Regions from separate parts of the Lactobacillus porci genome, predicted to be linked through region 2. Evidence: predicted binding sites of a transcription regulator. Region 2 holds the regulator's gene; each other region holds the start of a gene.
What was found. The regulator HrcA, encoded in region 2, represses chaperone genes, less so after heat shock. The targets are predictions, from matches to a motif close to TTAGCACTCNNNNNNNNNGAGTGCTAA.

Region 1 (3,277 bases), on a different contig from region 2:
TTCTCCAGGGCCTTGCGGCGGCTTTGGGCCTGCTTGGTCGTGGAGGCTCTGACGATGTTCTTTTGGATGAACTCTTCCTGGCGCTTGATTTCCTCCTGCTGCTTCTCAAAGGCAGCTTCCTGCTGCTGGTCGCGCAGCTCGCGCTGGGCCAGGTATTGGCTGTAGTTGCCCTTGAAAATGGTCAAAGCCCCGTGGTTCAGCTCAAAGATCTGCGTGGCCAGGTGGTCCAGGAAGTACTGGTCGTGGGAGACCGTGACGATGGCGCCAGGGTAGTTCTTCAAGAAGGCTTCCAGCCAGTCCAGGGTGTCCAGGTCCAGGTAGTTGGTCGGTTCGTCCAAAAGCAGCAAAGGCGGCTTCTTAAGCAGGAGCTTGACGAAGCTCAAGCGGGTCTTCTCCCCGCCAGACAGGCTGGCAATCTGCTTTTGCCAAGCAGCCTGCGGAAAGTTGAAGCCGTTGAGCATGGACTTCATTTCGGCCTGGTAGGTATAGCCGCCGGCCTGTTCAAAACTGAACTGGGCCTGGTCAAGCTTCTTGAGCAGGTCCTGGTCTTCTGGATGGTCAGCGACCGCGTACTGCAGCTGCTCCAGCTGCTTGCCTTGGTCAATCAGGGGCTGGAAGACCGTAATCATTTCATCCCAGATGGACTTTGACTCGTCAAAGTCGTGCTCCTGGGCAATATAGCCCAGCTCAATCCCCTTGTTGACCGTAAATTCGCCGTGGGTCGCTTCCTGCTTGCCGGTCATGATTTTCAACAGGGTGGTCTTGCCGACCCCGTTGGGGCCAACCAGGCCGATCCGGGCGTTGTTTTCAATTGTAAAGTTTACGTTGCTGAATAATGGAGTCGCGCCAAAGCGCTGCTCCAAGTCATGTCCTTGTGCAATTATCATATCTTTTTTCACCTTGTCACATTCTATCATACAGTAGGATTATAAAGGAAAAAGATTGAATTTTATTTTGTGAAAAAGGTCCTATTTTTTGTGTAAAAGCAAATATTGTGAAATTGCATCTTGTCAACTGACGGGAAAAACTATTATTATAATAAGTGATTGATTAGAGATTCACATTCACAAGACAAATGAAATGGGAGGCTTTTTATGAGCAAAATTAAGATTCCCAAGGCTACGGCAAAACGCTTGCCGCTCTACTACCGCTACTTGCTGCTCTTAAATGATGAAGGCAAAGACAAGGTTTCCTCAACTGAACTGGCGGAAGCAGTGCAGGTAGACAGCGCCTCCATCCGGCGCGACTTTTCCTACTTTGGGGCCTTGGGCAAGCGGGGCTATGGCTATGACGTCAAGAACCTGCTGAGCTTTTTCAAGAAGATTCTGAACCAGGACACCTTGACCAACGTGGCCCTGGTCGGGGTCGGCAACCTGGGCCATGCCCTGTTGAACTACAACTTCAAGCGCAGCAACAATATCAGAATTTCCTGCGCCTTCGACATCAACCCCGAGATTACCGGCAAGATCATGCAGGGCGTGCCGGTCTACTCCATGGAGGAAATGAAGAAGCAAATTGCTGACCAGCAGATCCGCATCGCGATCCTGACCGTTCCCCAGTCCACGGCCCAAAAGACGGCGGATGAAATGATTGAAGCCGGCATCAAGGGGATCATGAACTTTACCCCGATCCGTTTGTCTGCGCCAAGCGGCGTGCGGATCCAGAACGTGGACCTGGCTACGGAGCTGCAGACTTTGATCTACTTCCTTGATTCCGACCAGCTGGCCGAAAAACAGGCTGAAAATGAGCAAAATAAATAGACAAATGGCACTTTTTAGCACTCGAAGCTAAAAAGTGCTATTTTTTTCTTGCATTCTTTGCAAAAAGGGCTTATTATCATACTTGTAAGTTAGCACTTGGAAAACACGAGTGCTAAACACTTTGATTAAGACTATTATTTCAGGAGGGACAAACGTGTTACAACCAATTGGAGATCGCGTGATCGTTGAAGTTAAGAAAGAAGAAGAACAAACCGTTGGTGGCATCGTACTTGCTTCCAACGCTAAGGAAAAGCCAACCCAAGGCAAGGTTGTTGCCGTAGGTGCTGGCGCTTATGCTGAAAACGGCAGCAAGCTTCCTATGACCGTCCAAGAGGGCGATGAAGTCGTATACGACAAGTATTCTGGCACCAAGGTTAAGTATGAAGGCCAAGAATACTTGGTATTGCACGAAAAAGACATTTTGGCAATCGTTAAATAATTTAAGGAGTGCAGATAAAAGATGGCAAAAGACATTAAGTTTTCAGAAGACGCAAGACGTTCACTTTTAAACGGGGTTGACAAGCTGGCCAACACGGTTAAGACCACTTTGGGGCCTAAGGGCAGAAACGTAGTTTTGGAACAAAGCTATGGCAATCCAACCATCACCAATGACGGCGTAACCATCGCCAAGGCCATTGAATTGAAAGACCACTACGAAAATATGGGGGCCAAGCTGGTTGCGGAAGCTGCTTCAAAGACCAACGACATCGCCGGTGACGGTACGACGACGGCTACGGTTTTGACCCAAGCAATCGTTCAAGAAGGCATGAAGAACGTCGTTGCCGGGGCTAACCCAGTTGGCATCCGCCGCGGGATTGAAAAGGCCACCAAGGCTGCCGTAGACGAATTGCACAAGAACAGCCACGAAGTTTCCAGCCGGGACCAAATTGCCCAAGTTGCTTCTATTTCAAGTGCTTCAAGCGAAGTCGGCAACCTGATCGCTGACGCCATGGAAAAGGTCGGCAACGACGGCGTCATCACCATCGAAGACTCCCGCGGGATTGAAACTGAATTGAGCGTCGTTGAAGGGATGCAATTCGACCGCGGCTACCTGTCACAATACATGGTAACTGACAACGACAAGATGGAAGCCGACTTGGAAAATCCATACATCTTGATCACTGACAAGAAGATCTCCAATGTCCAAGACATTCTGCCATTGCTGCAAGGCATCGTTCAACAAGGCCGTGCCCTCTTGATCATTGCTGACGACGTAACTGGCGAAGCTTTGCCAACCTTGGTCTTGAACAAGATCCGCGGGACCTTCAACGTCGTTGCCGTTAAGGCTCCTGGCTTTGGTGACCGCCGCAAGGAACAACTGGCTGACATCGCTGCCTTGACTGGCGGTACGGTCATCTCAGACGACCTTGGCCTGGAACTCAAGGACACCAAGCTTGAACAATTGGGTCAAGCCCGCCGCGTAACGGTTACCAAGGACTCAACCACGATCGTTGACGGCTCAGGCTCAAAGGAAGCCATCCAAGAACGCGTTGACACTATTAGAAAGCAAATCGAAG
Region 2 (3,277 bases):
GACCTTTTCGTCGTCTTCATCCTTGTCCAGACCGTAAGCCAAAGCTGAAGCAGTTGGTTCGTTGATGATCCGCTGCACGTTGAGGCCAGCAATCTTGCCGGCGTCCTTGGTTGCTTGCCGCTGAGCGTCGTTGAAGTAGGCTGGAACGGTAATAACCGCGTCAGTAACCGGCTCACCCAAGTAGTCTTCTGAGAACTTCTTGATGTATTGCAGGATCATAGCGGAGATTTCTTGTGGGGTGTAGGCCTTGTCGCCGACCTTCACCTTGTAGTCAGCTTCACCCATGTGCCGCTTGATGGAAACGATCGTGTTCGGGTTGGTGATCGCTTGCCGCTTGGCAACTTCACCGACTTGAATCTCGCCATCCTTGAAGGCAACTACTGAAGGGGTAGTTCTAGCCCCTTCCGGGTTGGTGATAATCTTTGGTTCTTTGCCTTCCAAAACTGCAACTGCTGAGTTGGTCGTACCCAAGTCAATCCCAATAACTTTTGACATGTTTTGCTCTCCTTGTTAGATTGAAAAATTTCGAATAAATTGTTTGATTGCTTGATTGCTGTCTTACTGAGCCACGACAACCATGGCTGGCCGCAGGGTCCGGTCCTTGTAGACGTAGCCCTTCTGCAGAACCTGCACGACGTGGTCTTTTTGATCATCATTCTCAGCTGGCACGCTTTGTACCGCCTGATGCAATGTCGGATCAAACTTCTCGCCTTCAGCCTTGATTTCTTCAATGCCGTTGTCCTTCAAGGCTCTGACCAGACCTTCCAGGGTCATTTCAATCCCCTTCTTGAGCTGGCCGGAAACTTCATCATCGGCTTTGACTGCCAAGGCTCTTTCCAAGTTGTCCACGCTTGGTAGGATATCCTTGCCCAGGCGCTGGGACTCGTACTTGACCAGGTTGGCTCTTTCCTTGCTGTAGCGGCGCTGGGCATTCTGCTGCTCGGCCTCGCTTCTCAGGTACTTGTCTTCCAGCTCCTTGTTCTTGGCGGTCAGCTCTGCAAGCTGCTTTTGCAAGTCAGCCAGCTCGTCCTTCTTTGGATCTTGCTTGGCCGCTGGCTTGGTCTTCTCTGCCTTGGCGGCATGTTTCTTGTCTTGCTTTGTTTGCTTGTCTGCTTGAGTCAAGTCTTTCTCGCTTGGAAATTCTTCCTTACTCACGACAAACCTCCTTATTTAAATCTGCCATAGTAGTCCAGCAATTTTCTTGCCAATTCCTGCCTGAAGAATTCCATCAGGCCAATCATTTCTGAATATGGCATATTGCGGGGACCCAGTAGTGCGATCGTCCCATGGCCGTACTTGCCTACGCTGTATTCAGCGGTAACCAGGCTGAAATTGCGGAGCAGGTCGCTGGGCAATTCAGTCCCGAGGCGGACGTGGACTGGATAGCGCTTGGAATCCCCGTTCTCGTCCTCATCCCCAATGTCGATTAGTTCGCCGACCAGACTGTCGGTGTTGATCAGCTGGTATAGGGACTTGATGTCGTCAATATCGCTCTTGTCGGTGTTGTTCAACAGGTTCAGCTGGCCATCGACGTAAAGCTGCTCACTGGCAGCTTCCTTGATCACTGATTCCAAAAGCTCCAGGAATTCTGGCGCGTTCTTGCCCACGATGTTGCTGCTGGACAAGGCTTGGAAAGTTTCTTTATTGATCTCGCCCAAGCTCTTGCCAACCAGCTGGTCGTTGATCAGCCGCACCGCCCGCTCGATCTCATCGCCTGAGATGTGGCGCGGCAAGGTGTAGAGCTGGTTCTTGACCCCGCCGTCAGAGGTGACCAAGATGGCCATCACCTGCCGGGGCGCCAGGGGCACGATCCGAAAGCCCGTGATCCTGACCCCTCTGGCCTCTGGCCCTTCCGCGAAGGCCGTGTAGTCGGTCAGATCAGACAGGATCTTGGCTGCTTCCTTGACGATCTCGTCAACTTGGTTGAACGGCTGGTCAAACTGGGAGCCGATCTGGGTATAGACGGCTTCCGGCAGCCGGAGGGGCTGAACCAGGTTGTCCAAGTAGTATCGATAGCCTTCTGTTGAAGGAATCCGGCCGCTGGAAGAGTGGGTCTTCTCGATCAGCCCCGCCTCTTCCAAGACCGCCATTTCATTGCGGATAGTCGCACTGGATACTTTGATCGGCAATTGATTCATGACCGTCTTTGACCCCACAGGCTCGTGGGTCTTGGTAAAGTCCTGAATGATTGTCTTTAGTATAAGTTCTTGACGTTCGGTCAACATAATTATCGCCCTCACATTTAGCACTCACATCTTCCAGGTGCTAACATGGTATAGATTAACAAGAAATTAGCAGTTAGTCAAGCTGAATGCTAATTTTTTTCGAAGAAAAAAGAGCCAAGCAATATTGGCTCTTTTTATCTTATTTTGCATAGCATTCCTATTCGACCGTTTGGTCAAAATAAGCTTCCGCGTTAATGCGATCCTGCTTAAGCTGAGCGACCAGGCCGTCAAGGCTGGCAAATTTCAGCTCATTCCTGAGATACTTGTACCAGGCAATCGTGATGGTCTCCCCGTAGATATCCTGGTCAAAGTCAAAAAGATTGGACTCAATGTAGATCTGCTTTTCATCGTTGAACATGACATTGTAGCCCACGCTGGTCATTGACTCATACCACCGGTCCTTGACCCGAGTCATAGTCGCGTACACGCCAATCTTTGGCAGCACCTTGGGCCAGTCCATGGACAGATTAGCCGTTGGATAGCCCAGCTTGTGGCCATTGCGGAAGCCATGAACGACTTTGCCGCTGGTCGTGTACGGGTGGCCTAAAAGCTCCGTGGCCAAAGTCAGGTCACCCTTTTTGATGGCCTCCCTGATCTCGGTTGAGCCGATCTTCTGTCCTTCAAAAATCTGCTTGGGCAAGACCTTGATCGCAAAGCGGCCCTTGGCAAACTTTGGCAGATTGGTCATATTGGCCACGTCTTTTGATCCATAGGTATAGTCAAAGCCGGCGACGACCGTGTCTGCCTGCAGCTTCATGATGATCCGGTCCACAAAATCCTGCGGGGCCAGCTGGCTGAATTGCTTGGTAAACTGCATGATCACCAGGTAATCCACGCCAATCTTTTCCATTTCATAGACCTTCTCATCCGGTGAGTTCAAGTAGGCAAAATTCTTTACGCCCGCGTAGACTTCTTTCGGGTGGCGGTCAAAGGTCAAGACCATCAACGGCAGGCCCTTTTGGTCAGCTTCTGAGCGCGCTTCGGCGATCAGGCGCTGGTGACCAATGTGCACCCCGTCGAAAAAGCCCAAGGCCAGAACGACTGGTCCATCC
Region 3 (3,277 bases), on a different contig from region 2:
ATCGACTACTACCCAGCCAACTTGAAGGAAGTTGAAGCATGCAAGCCAGTCTACGAAGAACTGCCTGCCTGGGAAGAAGACATTACCGGCGCCAAGAGCTGGGAAGACCTTCCAGAAAACGCCCAAAAGTTCGTCAAGCGCATCAGCGAATTGACTGGCGTTCCAGTCGTAACTGTTTCAGTTGGTCCTGACCGTGAACAGACGATCGTTCTGCAAGACCCATGGACTTTATAATCAAATGAAATTCAATTTCTTAGAGCAGCTCCAAGCAGGAGCTGCTCTTTTTTGGTGCCCCGCGGGGTTTTGATTGGCTTTTTTAATAGCAAAAGCAGTATAATAAGCCTTGGGGAGGCAGATAATTATGGCTACCTTAAAAGACTATAAAGCAACTATTGACTCTGTCACTGAGACAGAAATGTCCATTCTTGACAGCCTCACCTACCTGCACGCCGAGCGGCTGCGCCGCGGCATCACGCAAAAGGAGCTGGCCGACCGGATCGGCATGAGCCAGCCCCAATTGGCCAAGATCGAAAAGGGGACCTCGCTGCCCAGCTTGAAGACCATGGCCCGCTATGCCGCTGGCCTGGGGCTGGTGGTTCACCTCAGCTTTACTCCCGCCGGCAAGCGGCAATCATCTAAATAGCCTGATATTCAATAAGTTATCCACAAAAAGGGTTCAAGCAGCTGCTTGGACCCTTTTTCCGTTAATTTAACTTTTTCCCATTACTCATCCACGTCAATGATCGTGATCTTGTAGTTGCCAATTGGCGCTTCCACGGTTACGGTGTCGCCGGCCTTGTGATGCATCAAAGCCCGGCCCATCGGACAATCAAAGGGCAGCTTCCCGTCCAGGACGGCTTCTTCCATCCGGCCGACGATTTTGTAGCTTTCCTCTTCCCCGTCCTCTTCATAGCGGATGGTGACCGTCTTGCCCAGGTTGACCTTTCCGTCCTTCTTGGTCTGGATCACTTCCGCGTACTTAAGCTGCTTGTTAAGGTAGCGCACCCGGCTGTCCAGGTGGCGCAGCTCCCGCTTGGCGGTTGAATATTCCGTATTCTCTGACAAGTCGCCCAGCGCCCGGGCCTCCTTGAGGTTCTGAACCCGGCGGGGCCGGTCAGCCTTAAGCGCGGCGATCTCGTCTTCAATCTGCTTGTAGCCTTCTGGCGTCATCTTCTGAAAGTAAACCATGTCGTACTTGCCTTTCTTAATTTTTCATGGTCTAGTATAGCCCGTTTAGCCGCTTTTTTCAGGATTTTGCTTAATTTTATAAATTCTTTTGTTAGCACTCAAAAAAGTCGAGTGCTAACCCTTTATTTTTTGGAAAAAGGAACTACAATATAATTTGAACAGAGAAAGAGGAAGCGGAAACATAAGCAATCGTTGTTGCTCGTCTTTCCCTGTCAGCTTTCTGTTTTGATCAACGAATATTTTGTTGAAGGGAGTTTTATATTATGGCTAATGACTTAATGAACCGTTACAATGACTTATTCGATCACATGGGTGGCTGGCTTGACAACTCAAGAGACTTTCTGGACACCCACGCATTCAGAAACATTTTACAAGCCGACGTCGCTGAAGATGACAAGGAATACACCGTCAAGATCGATGTTCCAGGCATGAGCAAAGATGACATCCACCTGGCATACAGCGACGGCGTTTTGACCATCTCAGGCAACCGCAGCACTTTCAAGGACGACAGTGACAAGAAGAAGAACTTGGTCCGCCAAGAACGCAGCGAAGGCTCAGTCTCCAGAAGCTTTGCCTTGCCAAACGTTGACAAGAGCGGGATCAATGCCAAATTGACCGACGGGGTCTTGACCGTGGTATTGCCAAAAATTGCCCCTGAAGCAGACGACAGCACAATTACGATTGAATAACCGAGTGCTAAGCACTTTATCAACCACAAGGCAGCAGCCGAACAGCTGCTGCCTTTTTATGTTCCTCTGTTGGTGTTTTCGCTGCGGGAAGCTTAATTAAGATCAAAATTTGTGTTATCACCTATTTCAAGGTAAGATAGCAGTATCATCATTAAAAGGAGAATAAAACAATATGAGTCATGAATTAACTCTGCAAGAAATCGCGGAATTCAGCCGCGACTTCAACGCTGATCCAAAGAATCAAGTCATCGCCCGCGCTGCTGGCCGCAGCGGCGTTTTGGAGGCATCATACAACGAGCGCGTTGCCGGTCGCTTGACCCGCGTCTTCTCCACTGAGCTGGACACGGACAACGTTACCAACCAGAAGCAGTCCGGTCGCTGCTGGCTGTTCTCAACCTTGAACGTCTTGCGGCACGACTTTGGTGCCAAGCACAAGGCCAAGAACTTCACCTTGTCCCAAGCTTACAACTTCTTCTGGGACAAGATCGAACGGGCCAACAACTTCTACGAAAAGATCATCGAAACTGCCGACAAGCCGCTTGATGACCGGGAAGTCCGCGCCTACCTGGACTTTGCCGGAGGCGACGGTGGCCAATGGGCCATGGCAGTCTCCCTGGTCAAGAAGTACGGGGTCGTGCCAAGCTACGCGATGCCAGAAAGCTTCAACACCAATGCCACTAGTGGCTTCGCGACTGCCCTGGCTGACAAGGAAAGAAAGGATGCCTTGTCCCTGCGGCGCTTGGCACAAGCTGGCGACAAGGAAGGCTTGGAAAAGGCCCGCAAGCAATTCCTGAACGAAGTCTACCGTATGACGGCAATCGCTGTTGGCGAGCCGCCAAAGACCTTTGACCTGGAATACAAGGACGACGACAAGAACTACCACCTGGAGAAGAACCTGACCCCAGTTGAATTCTTCAACAAGTACTTCGATGTCGACTTGGACGACTACGTAGTCTTGACCAACGCGCCAGACCATGAATATAACACCCTCTACCACTTGAGCTCTCAAGAAAACGTGGACGGGGGCTCCCCAATCCTCTTCTTGAACGTGCCAATGGAATTCCTGGGCCAGGCAGCCATTGCCCAGCTCAAGGACGGGGAAGCCGTTTGGTTCGGCAACGACGTTCTGCGGCAAATGGACCGCAAGACCGGCTACCTGGACACTGAGCTCTACCAATTGGACGAACTCTTCGGCATCAACAGCCAGCTGACCAAGGCTGAGCGCCTGGCTACTGGCGTTGGCACCGTTTCCCACGCCATGACCCTGGTTGGCGTTGACGAAGACCACGGCGACATCCGCCAGTGGAAGGTCGAAAACTCATGGGGCGACAAGATTGGCGCCAAGGGCTTCTTCGTGATGAGCCAGGACTGGTTCAACGACTATGTTTACGAAGTCGTAG

Region 1: a site for HrcA is predicted at 1,850-1,876, ahead of groES (co-chaperone GroES). Genes of this name have one in related genera too.
Region 3: a site for HrcA is predicted at 1,280-1,306, ahead of FYJ62_RS07035 (Hsp20/alpha crystallin family protein). Genes of this name have one in related genera too.

What each region holds. Positions count from the first base shown of each region.
Region 1 covers NZ_VUMX01000009.1:32,238-35,514, reverse strand. Annotated here, with positions in the region: gene FYJ62_RS04565 (ABC-F family ATP-binding cassette domain-containing protein) at 1-887, opposite strand, end outside; gene FYJ62_RS04560 (redox-sensing transcriptional repressor Rex) at 1,095-1,760, shown strand; gene groES (co-chaperone GroES) at 1,915-2,199, shown strand; gene groL (chaperonin GroEL) at 2,221-3,277, shown strand, end outside.
Region 2 covers NZ_VUMX01000003.1:17,024-20,300, forward strand. Annotated here, with positions in the region: gene dnaK (molecular chaperone DnaK) at 1-495, opposite strand, end outside; gene grpE (nucleotide exchange factor GrpE) at 559-1,155, opposite strand; gene hrcA (heat-inducible transcriptional repressor HrcA) at 1,167-2,225, opposite strand; gene ribF (riboflavin biosynthesis protein RibF) at 2,383-3,277, opposite strand, start outside.
Region 3 covers NZ_VUMX01000018.1:9,700-12,976, forward strand. Annotated here, with positions in the region: gene FYJ62_RS07020 (adenylosuccinate synthase) at 1-234, shown strand, start outside; gene FYJ62_RS07025 (helix-turn-helix domain-containing protein) at 362-643, shown strand; gene greA (transcription elongation factor GreA) at 724-1,188, opposite strand; gene FYJ62_RS07035 (Hsp20/alpha crystallin family protein) at 1,452-1,877, shown strand; gene FYJ62_RS07040 (C1 family peptidase) at 2,050-3,277, shown strand, end outside.